Regions from separate parts of the Bacillus kalamii genome, predicted to be linked through region 3. Evidence: riboswitches for the same ligand, from Rfam matches in the RefSeq annotation. Region 3 holds a riboswitch; each other region holds the start of a gene.
What was found. A riboswitch is a leader RNA that binds a small molecule or an ion and turns the genes downstream of it on or off. The one in region 3 is predicted to bind S-adenosylmethionine.
Positions count from the first base shown of each region.

Region 1: linked by a shared signal. The riboswitch ahead of ABC357_RS20145 (methionine ABC transporter ATP-binding protein) and the one ahead of ABC357_RS01015 (methionine ABC transporter ATP-binding protein) in region 3 are both predicted to bind S-adenosylmethionine.
Region 2: linked by a shared signal. The riboswitch ahead of metK (methionine adenosyltransferase) and the one ahead of ABC357_RS01015 (methionine ABC transporter ATP-binding protein) in region 3 are both predicted to bind S-adenosylmethionine.

Region 1 covers NZ_JBDFMI010000006.1:485,313-488,595, reverse strand. The annotation lists gene ABC357_RS20150 (methionine ABC transporter permease) at 1-530, opposite strand, end outside; gene ABC357_RS20145 (methionine ABC transporter ATP-binding protein) at 520-1,533, opposite strand; SAM riboswitch class I at 1,637-1,742, opposite strand; gene ABC357_RS20140 (YbaK/EbsC family protein) at 2,057-2,518, shown strand; gene ABC357_RS20135 (heme oxygenase) at 2,736-3,071, opposite strand; gene ABC357_RS20130 (sigma-54 interaction domain-containing protein) at 3,179-3,283, opposite strand, start outside.
Region 2 covers NZ_JBDFMI010000001.1:385,675-388,957, forward strand. The annotation lists gene pckA (phosphoenolpyruvate carboxykinase (ATP)) at 1-377, opposite strand, end outside; SAM riboswitch class I at 864-1,030, shown strand; gene metK (methionine adenosyltransferase) at 1,226-2,428, shown strand; gene ABC357_RS02085 (gamma carbonic anhydrase) at 2,918-3,283, opposite strand, start outside.
Region 3 covers NZ_JBDFMI010000001.1:192,878-196,160, reverse strand. The annotation lists gene ABC357_RS01020 (methionine ABC transporter permease) at 1-485, opposite strand, end outside; gene ABC357_RS01015 (methionine ABC transporter ATP-binding protein) at 478-1,506, opposite strand; SAM riboswitch class I at 1,624-1,738, opposite strand; gene ABC357_RS01010 (O-acetylhomoserine aminocarboxypropyltransferase/cysteine synthase family protein) at 1,843-3,162, opposite strand.

The DNA.
Region 1 (3,283 bases), on a different contig from region 3:
CCGCCTCCGCCGACAACGCCTGCCATTGCCGAGAAACCAATCAGTGAAATAAGGGTCAGTGTAATCCCTGATATAATGCCGGATTTGGCTTCAAGCAAAAGCACGTCTTTAATGATCATCCATGGAGTTGCTCCGGCTGCGATAGCTGCTTCAATAACCCCTTTATCGATTTCACGCAAAGCTGTTTCAACAATGCGGGCAAAGAAAGGTATCGCTGCTACCGATAAAGAGACACTTGCCGCTGCAGGGCCGATAGTAGTGCCCAAAAGCGCATTGGTCAAAGGAATTAGGGCAACAAGCAATATAATAAAAGGAATGGACCGGATCATATTGACGATGAAGCCAAGGATGCCATTCAACCACCGTCCGTTAATGAAAAGGCCCTTATCTGACATGTATAAAAGAATGCCAGTAGGCAATCCGATAATGGTGGATACGGCAAGAGAGATGGCAATCATATAGAGTGTCTGTAAGAATGCTTGATTAATATCCGGTATGAGTTCGGCCAAATGTGCAAAATCAAAGCCCATGGCGTATCACCTCCACTTGTGCCGAACGATTTGCAATAAATTGCAGCGCTGCCTGCACTTCCGCCTTTTTCCCTGCTATCTCCATAATGAAGACGCCAAGAGGTTTTTTTTGGATGTATTCGATTGATCCATGCAGAAAATTGCCTTGTACAGCAAATGTCTGCAGTGTATCAGAGAGGATGCCTTCGCCGGCGATCGATCCCCTAAATGTAATTTTGACGATGGTTCCATTGCACGTGTCCAGAATGGCAGATGGAATCTCGTACGATAGGACACTAGAGATGAATTCCTTTGTCAGCCCAGTGGAAGGGTTGGCAAAAAGGTCATATACCTGGCCTTCTTCAATCACCTTTCCCCGTTCCATGATGGCCATTCGATGGCAAATTTCTTTTACAACATTCATTTCATGTGTAATCAGTACAATTGTTATGTTCAATTCCTCATTGATTTTTTTCAACAAGGCAAGGATGGATTTGGTTGTGGTAGGATCAAGTGCCGATGTCGCTTCATCGCAAAGCAGGACAGTCGGGTTATTTGCCAGGGCGCGCGCGATGCCTACCCTTTGCTTTTGCCCGCCGCTTAATTGGGATGGATAGACATCTTTTTTATCGAGAAGGCCTACTATATCGAGTAATTCCTCGACACGCGCCTTGATTTCGGAGGCCGGTGTTTTGGCAGCCTTTAAGGAAAAAGCAATATTTTCATAGATTGTTTTTTGGCTGATTAAGTAGAAATGCTGAAAGATCATCCCGATTTTAAGGCGGGCCCGCCTTAACTCTTCGCTTTTTAATTTTGTTAAATCTTGGCCATCTACATAAATGCTCCCTGATGTAGGACGCTCCAGCAGGTTAATACAGCGCAGCAAAGAACTTTTTCCGGCTCCTGAATAGCCGACAATCCCATATATTTCTCCTTCATGAATGGATAGTGAAACCTGATCCACACCTGTCACTTCGCCACTCTTTGTTTTATAAATTTTTGAAACATTTTGAATATTAATCATATGGTGTCCTCCTTATATGTATTTCCCGTTGCTAAAGAATGGTTTTTGGAATTAAAAAATGCTTCTTTCCACTGAAAGAAGCATCGATTTGCACATGTGCATCGGCTTATCTTTCAGAATGAAAGTCATTCTGCAGGAATTGGCACCTTCCCTTACAGGGGGTTGCCGGACGTCATAGGGCCTTGTCCCTCGGTCACTCTCGATAAGAATGGTATGAAGTTTTAATATTAAAAAAATAGTACTAAGAGATGGAGAATCTGTCAATCGCCTAATTAAAAGAATTATTAGAAGAAAGCGGTTCCATTATGTTGGTATCAAGGTAAAAAAATTTTCAAATATATGTAGGGATAGAGACTTAATAGTCATGGTGTATGTATGTTTATTGAATAAATGTAAATAAATGAATAATATCCGCGTGTCAACTGATTTGAACAGTTTCATAACAATCAAGTAACAGTGAGTGCTATAATAGTCATTAAATATCTGAATAATTTGATTATTAGTAAGCCAGGAGGAGAATGACATGTCCATTGAACAAGTAAAAGAGTATTTTCAGGAGTTCCGGATAGATGGCCGCATACAGGAATTTGTTGAATCCAGCGCTACAGTTGATGAAGCAGCGGCGGCAGTAGGGGTTATTCCTGCCCGTATCGCCAAAACATTATCTTTCAAGGAAGAAGACACCGCCATCCTTGTCGTCACTGCAGGGGACATGAAAATCGATAATAAAAAATTTAAAACGAGATTTGGCTATAAAGCTAAAATGCTTTCGCCAGATGAAGTACTCCATTTTACGGGACATGCGATAGGGGGAGTATGCCCGTTTGGACTGCGAAATAAGTTGGACGTCTATTTGGATGAATCGCTGAAGCGTTTTGAAACAGTCTTCCCTGCATGCGGCAGCAGCCATTCGGCAATTGAACTATCATTGGATGAGCTTCAAACCTATTCGAAAGCGACTGATTGGGTGGATGTATGTAAATAATAGCAAAAGCGCCTGCTTCCCCACGACCAGCTTAAGACGAAGCACTGATAAAGGCTAGTCTATGCCTTTGAACAAGATTTGGCTTAAGACCGAGGGGGTGTGGCGCTTGGAGCTGGATGAGAAAACCGCCACCGGTCCTTTTGGTATTGATTTCACGCCTTAAGCATAGCTTCTTCAAAAAAATAGCACAGCCATTAAGGCTGTGCATATGTCTATTTTATTTTGCAGTTGCTTCGAGCACGGAAGCTACGTCATACATAAGTAATTCGCTGCCGAGAATTGGTGATTCTTTTTTTGCTTCATCCGATTGAGGATCCGGACGTTTGTGGGCTTCTTTGAAAGAATCGCTTTGTCTCCAGGCAGTAAAGCCCTCCATGTTCTCCCAATACATATTCACATTCAGCTCGTCATAATCGGGTAAATTCTTGGTGATCAGAACTTCAACCTTCACAAATCCGTCCATACTTTGCAATGCGCCTGGCTTAGTGAAGCTCCCAGCCATTTTTTCAGCCATTCCTTGTTTCACTTTAATACGGTTTGTCACGACGATCATTCCATAACAGCTCCTTTTTCTCCTATTTCAATGCAATTCATGAGAAACAAAAGTCTACTAAACTATTATACGCTCAGAATACTCCAAACTTAAATAATCAGCATTGATTATTTAATATTAAATTTCCGAAGGCGGTATTGAAGGCTCTGCCGGCTTATGTTGAGTGCCTTGGCAGCCTGCGATATATTATGCCCGTGGCTGTTCAAAATGCT
Region 2 (3,283 bases), 190 kb from region 3:
TCGTTGATCACTTGGATAGGCAGCCGAGATTTTTTATCTGCACCTGCGAAACCTTTGAATAGGAATACTTCGTCTTTTTCTTTCAAATGGTTGATTACTTTATTGTACAGTTTAAGGAATGATTCCTGCGAGATTGGCTCATTAATAGGACCCCATGCAATTTTATCTCTGGAAGTGGCTTCGTCCACAATATATTTATCTTTTGGAGAACGGCCGGTATATTTACCAGTTTCCGCTGTAATTGCGCCTGTAGAAGAAAGAACACCCTCATTGCGATGCAGGACCTTCTCAACCAATTGTGGAACGGAAAGCTGGACACTCACATTATTTCCTTTTAAAAGCTCATGCAGCTCGTTTGAAACCTCAACCGTATTCATATATGAGATACCTACCTTTATCATTAATGTAATTTTTAAATAATTGGCTTAATACTTTAAATAGTATAACACATATAATTCAATAATCTATACTAATGTGAAATATTTTACAGAAAATAATGAAAATGCATCATATTTCAGAAAAGCGTTAGCGGGTAAGCGGTTGCTTTTTTAATTAATTATACAATTGAATTAGAAAATAAGTATGAATTAATTTTCAATGTTTTTCAACTATTTTGCAAAGAACACTATTGTTAGCAATCTCCTTTTAGGTGCCGGATGCTGAACGTTTATTAATGGAAGGAGAGGAGCCGAGAGCTATCCATCAAAAGAAAGGCTCACATTCAAAACGGATGTATGCGATGAAAGGTGAGAAAATAGACATATATGATAAAAGCCCATTATTCAGCTTCCTTTTAATGGCTTTATGGGGTTAAATTGTTGACATATGTTTTAAGTATGTTATCATTCTTTATTGAACGGATTCTCTTATCCCGAGCTGGTGGAGGGACAGGCCCTTTGAAGCCCAGCAACCTGCTATGCAGTCTTTATTCTTCTTTATTTTGTTAGGCACTTTTGCCGATAGCGGAGAATAGCATACGATAGCAAAGGTGCTAACCTGATGCAAGGCATTGGTCCTTGAACGATAAGAGCGAAAGGCTAGATGTACAAAAACAAGTACCCTTTCCTCACATCAAGGAGAGGTTTTTTTATGTTTCAAAAATCCTCTCACCAAACCAATTTTATTCCTATGTATAAGGGAAATGAATTCCGTCAACAAAAAAGGGGAAGCTGAATACGATAACTATTCATGGTAGCCTCTACTATTTATTGAGGAGGGTAATTTGATGTCAAAGAAACGTCGACTTTTTACTTCAGAGTCTGTAACAGAAGGTCATCCGGATAAAATTTGTGACCAAATTTCTGATTCTATATTGGATGCGATATTAGCGAAAGACCCTAATGCTCGCGTTGCTTGTGAAACAAGCGTCAATACAGGTTTAGTCCTTGTTGCCGGCGAAATCACTACTTCAACGTATGTGGATATTCCTAAAATTGTCCGTGGCACAATTGCAGGAATTGGCTATACACGTGCAAAGTTCGGTTTTGACTCTGAAACATGTGCTGTATTAACATCGATTGATGAACAATCGCCTGATATTGCTATTGGGGTGGATCGAGCCCTAGAAGCGAGAGAAGGAAACATGACAGAAGAGGAACTGGACGCAATCGGGGCAGGGGACCAAGGTCTAATGTTCGGATTTGCTTGTAATGAAACGAAAGAGCTAATGCCGCTTCCGATTTCATTGGCCCATAAGCTGGCTCGCCGCTTAACAGAGGTACGCAAAGATAACACGCTTGAATATCTGCGCCCTGATGGAAAAACGCAAGTGACAGTTGAATATGATGAAAATGACAAGCCGGTACGCATCGACACAATTGTCATTTCTACTCAGCATAATCCTGAAGTGGCACTTGAACAGATCCAAAAGGATTTGAAGGAGTATGTCATAAATGCAGTAGTTCCAGCTGAATTGATTGATGAAAAAACAAAATACTTTATCAATCCTACAGGCCGTTTCGTAATCGGAGGCCCACAAGGGGATGCTGGTTTAACTGGACGCAAGATCATCGTTGATACGTATGGCGGTTATGCACGCCATGGCGGCGGTGCTTTCTCAGGTAAGGATCCTACAAAAGTGGATCGTTCCGCTGCCTATGCTGCACGCTATGTAGCGAAAAACTTAGTGGCTGCAGGCTTGGCGGATAAAGTGGAAGTGCAGCTAGCTTACGCAATCGGTGTAGCTGAACCGGTATCGATTGCTATCGATACGTTCGGCGGCGGAAAAGTGGATGAAGAAATCCTTGTGGATGTAGTCCGCAAGCATTTTGACCTTCGTCCAGCCGGCATTATCAAGATGCTTGACCTGCGTCGCCCAATCTATAAAGGCACAGCGGCTTATGGACATTTTGGACGCAATGACCTTGATCTCCCGTGGGAGCGTACGGATAAAGCAGAAGCATTGAAGCAAGACGCATTGAATGCATAAAAAGGGAAACGCACCGTCAGCGTTGATGGTGCGAAAGACTGTAGGCAAGCCCATGATATATGGGTTTGCCTACAGTTTTTTTATATTTAGGAAACTATAAATGCCTTAGCATATGGATATTATTTCAAGTGCGCCACCCCCTCGAGGTCTTAAGCCGCTCTCTGTCAAAGGCGAACCCGGCCTTTAAGCAGAGCCCGTCTTAAGCTGGTCGGGGATAAGCGGGCGCTTTCCGCTTTTGTTCTCATCCAGCAAGCGCCACCCCCTCGAGGTCTTAAGCCGCTCTCTTTCAAAGGCAAACCCGGCCTTTAAGCAGAGCCCGTCTTAAGCTGGTCGGGGGTAAACAGGCGCTTTCCGCTTTTGTTCTCATCCAGCTTCAAGCGCCATCCCCTCGAGGTCTTAAGCCGCTCTCTGTCAAAGGCAACCCCGGCCTTTAAGCAGAGCCCGTCTTAAGCTGGTCGGGGATAAGCAGGCGCTTTCCGCTTTTGTTTATTATTTGTCGTTTTGAAGCGATTTGTAGTATTGGCCTTTTTCAGCGTATTCACGGCTAATCCGAAGCATGTCTTCGATATCGTCTTCGTTTAAATTACGTATGACTTTTGCGGGGCGCCCGAATGCCAATGTATTAGGCGGTATTACCTTGCCTTGAGGTACTAGGCTGCCTGCTCCGATAAATGCCCCTTCTCCAATGATCGCCCCATCAAGAATGATACTCCCCATTCCTATTAAGGCCCCTTTTTTAACTGTACAGCTATGTAGGATTACACTGTGGCCAATCGTAACATCGTCTTCCAATGTCAATATGTTGTTAGGGCTTTGATGAAGGACGGAGTTATCTTGGACATTCACCCGTTTTCC
Region 3 (3,283 bases):
AAAGCAATGGCAGTTACGGTTATACCTGATATAATAGCCGGTTTGGATTCAGGCAATAATACCTTCCAAATGATCGTACTTGTTTTTGCACCCATTGATTTCGCTGCCTCGATAACACCTTTATCGATTTCCCGTAGTGCGATTTCAACCATACGCGCATAGAATGGGGCTGTTCCGATAATCAAAGCAGGCAAAGCCGCCTCTGCTCCTATCATGGTCCCCACCAGCATCTTCGTCAGAGGGATCAACAGAACAATTAGAATAATGAACGGTATGCTTCGAAAAATATTCACATAGGCCCCGACAACACCGTACACCAGCTTGTTTTCCCATAGATTGCCCTTAGATGTCAAAAATAATATTAATCCTAAAGCGACTCCGAGAATAAAGACAAATAATAATGAGATAACTGTCATGAACAGTGTTTCATAAGTAGCTACCCACATAACATTCCAATCTATATTTTGGAAAAACGAATCATTCATGTGTAATCACCTCCACTCCCACTCTGCGGTCTTTCAGAAATTCTATGGCTTGCTGCAGTTCGGGAGCACTTCCATCTATATGAAGAAACAATGTTCCGTACGACCCTTTTTGTGTTTGTGCAATCTTCCCTTGAATAATATTAATATCGAAAGTAAATTCCCGGATCAATTGATTGACTACCGGCTGATCCGTATCATCTCCGACAAATGTCAGCTTGACGACATGGCCGGATGGATATTTTTGCAGTAAGTTTTCGATGGCTTCATGTGTGTCTTCTGGATCCGTCAATTGTTCGACGAATCTTTTCGTAATAGCTTGTTGAGGGTTTTTGAAAACATCAAGGACATCCCCTATTTCCACTACTTTGCCTGATTCCATCACTGCTACTCTGTGGCATATCTTCTGGATAACATGCATTTCATGCGTAATTAAAACAATGGTTAATTTCAATTTACGATTTATGTCCACCAACAAATCAAGGATGCTGTCTGTCGTTTGCGGATCAAGCGCTGATGTTGCCTCATCGCACAACAGGACACGCGGATTGTTTGCCAACGCACGGGCTATCCCTACACGTTGCTTTTGCCCCCCGCTTAATTGGGATGGATAGGCATCTCCACGCCCTTCTAATCCAACCAGATTGATCAGCTCGTTCACCCTGGCTATTCTTTCTTTTTTAGGTACGCCTGCTATTTCTAACGGAAAAGCGATATTATCGCGGACCGTTCTTGACCACAGCAAGTTAAAGTGCTGGAAGATCATCCCGATTTCATGTCTAGCCTTGCGTAAATTGGCTCCCTTAGCGGATGAAATTTCATGTTTGCCTACTGTAATGCTTCCTTCAGTCGGTACTTCCAATCCGTTCAGCATGCGGATCAATGTACTTTTTCCAGCTCCACTGTAACCAATGACTCCAAATATTTCACCGGCATCAATATCTATTGATACCGAGTCGACAGCTTTTAATGATGAACCGGATTTTCCCGGAAATATCTTTGTTACATTATCGATTTTTATCATGATTACTCACCTCTTTAATACTGCTTTTTTAAAGATGCCCATTGTTTCGCTTTTCTAAAATAACAAAAGCCTTTCTGCGTAATGAGCAGAAAGGCATGAATAACAATAGGGACCTTTCTCTCATCTATCAAAGCATCATTTGCTTTGTGTGAATTGGCACCATTTCAAAATAAAATCTTTGACGGTTGCCGGGTTTCATCGGGCACATTCCCTCCACCTCTCTTGATAAGAGCTTCGCAACTTATTCAATTGTCATACTATAAGTTAAAGTGATTCTATCATTATATAAAAATACTGTCAATAACATAAAAGACTAATTTCCGCGGAAAAGGCATTTTACTTGGTCTTTGAAGACAAGGAAGTTTTTCCTGTTGCCACTTCTATCGCCTTCTCCAATTCTTCAATTAAATCATCTACATTTTCGATTCCAATCGATAATCGGACTAGGTCTTCGCTTACGCCGGATAATTTTAATTCGTCTGCGCTAAGCTGCTGGTGGGTTGTGGACGCAGGGTGAATAATCAAACTTTTGGCATCCCCGACATTTGCCACATGGCTCCAAAGCTCAATGGAATCGATCAATGCAGCACCAGATTCTCTTCCTCCTTCTATGCCGAACACAACAACTGCTCCGGCACCTTTAGGCAAATACTTGCTTGCCAATGCATAGTTTTGATTATCAGCATCTCCAGGATATAACACCCAATCAACAGCAGGATGTGCTTTCAAGTATTCTACAATCCGCTTTGTATTGGCGATATGCTCCTTCATACGGACATGCAAGGTTTCAAGGCCTAATGTGAATTGGAACGCATTATATGGGGAAAGTGCAGGCCCTAAATCACGGAGCAACTGAACACGCGCTTTCACGATAAACGCCGCTTCTCCCACCGCTTCGCTAAACACAAGATCATGATAGCTCGGATCAGGAGTTGTAAAGCTAGGGAATTTGCTTGAATTCCAATCGAACTTGCCGCCATCCACGATAATGCCGCCAAGTGTTGTTCCATTGCCCAACAACCATTTAGTTGCCGAGTGGATGACGATATCAGCCCCAAATTCAATCGGCCGGCATAAATAGGGGGTTGCAAATGTATTATCAACAATCAACGGTATTCCGCTCTCATGGGCAATTTCAGCCACCTTTTCTATATCGAGCACATGCAGGCTTGGGTTGCCGATCGTTTCTGCAAAAATGGCTTTAGTATGGGGAGTAATAGCTGCCCGGAAGTTTTCTGGATTATCAGGCTCGACCAACGTAGTCTTGATGCCATACTTAGGCAATGTATTGGCGAACAAATTAAATGTGCCCCCATATAAATTGGATGCTGCCACAATTTCATCGCCTGCTCCTGCAATATTCAGGATAGCAAGTGTGATCGCTGCCATTCCGCTAGATACAGCCAGTGCGCCTATCCCCCCTTCAAGCTGTGCCACTCTTTCCTCGAAAACAGTCACAGTAGGGTTATGGATCCGTGTATAAATGTAACCCGGTTCTTTTAATCCAAAAAGATTTGCAGCATGCTCACTGTCTTTAAACAAATAGGCATTGCTTTGGTAAATAGGAGCTGAACGTGCTCCTGTCACAGGGTCCACCTGCAAACCTCCATGTATGCTGACTGTTTCAAAACGGTATTGCTTCTCTTTGCCACTCATCACGCATTCCTCCTTGTTATATGATTCAACCTTTGAAGACCCATCGATAATCATCGCACTTGGCAATGGATTTCCTCATTAAAAAAAGCTTCTTCGAAAAGAAGAAGCTTGATAGCCGGTT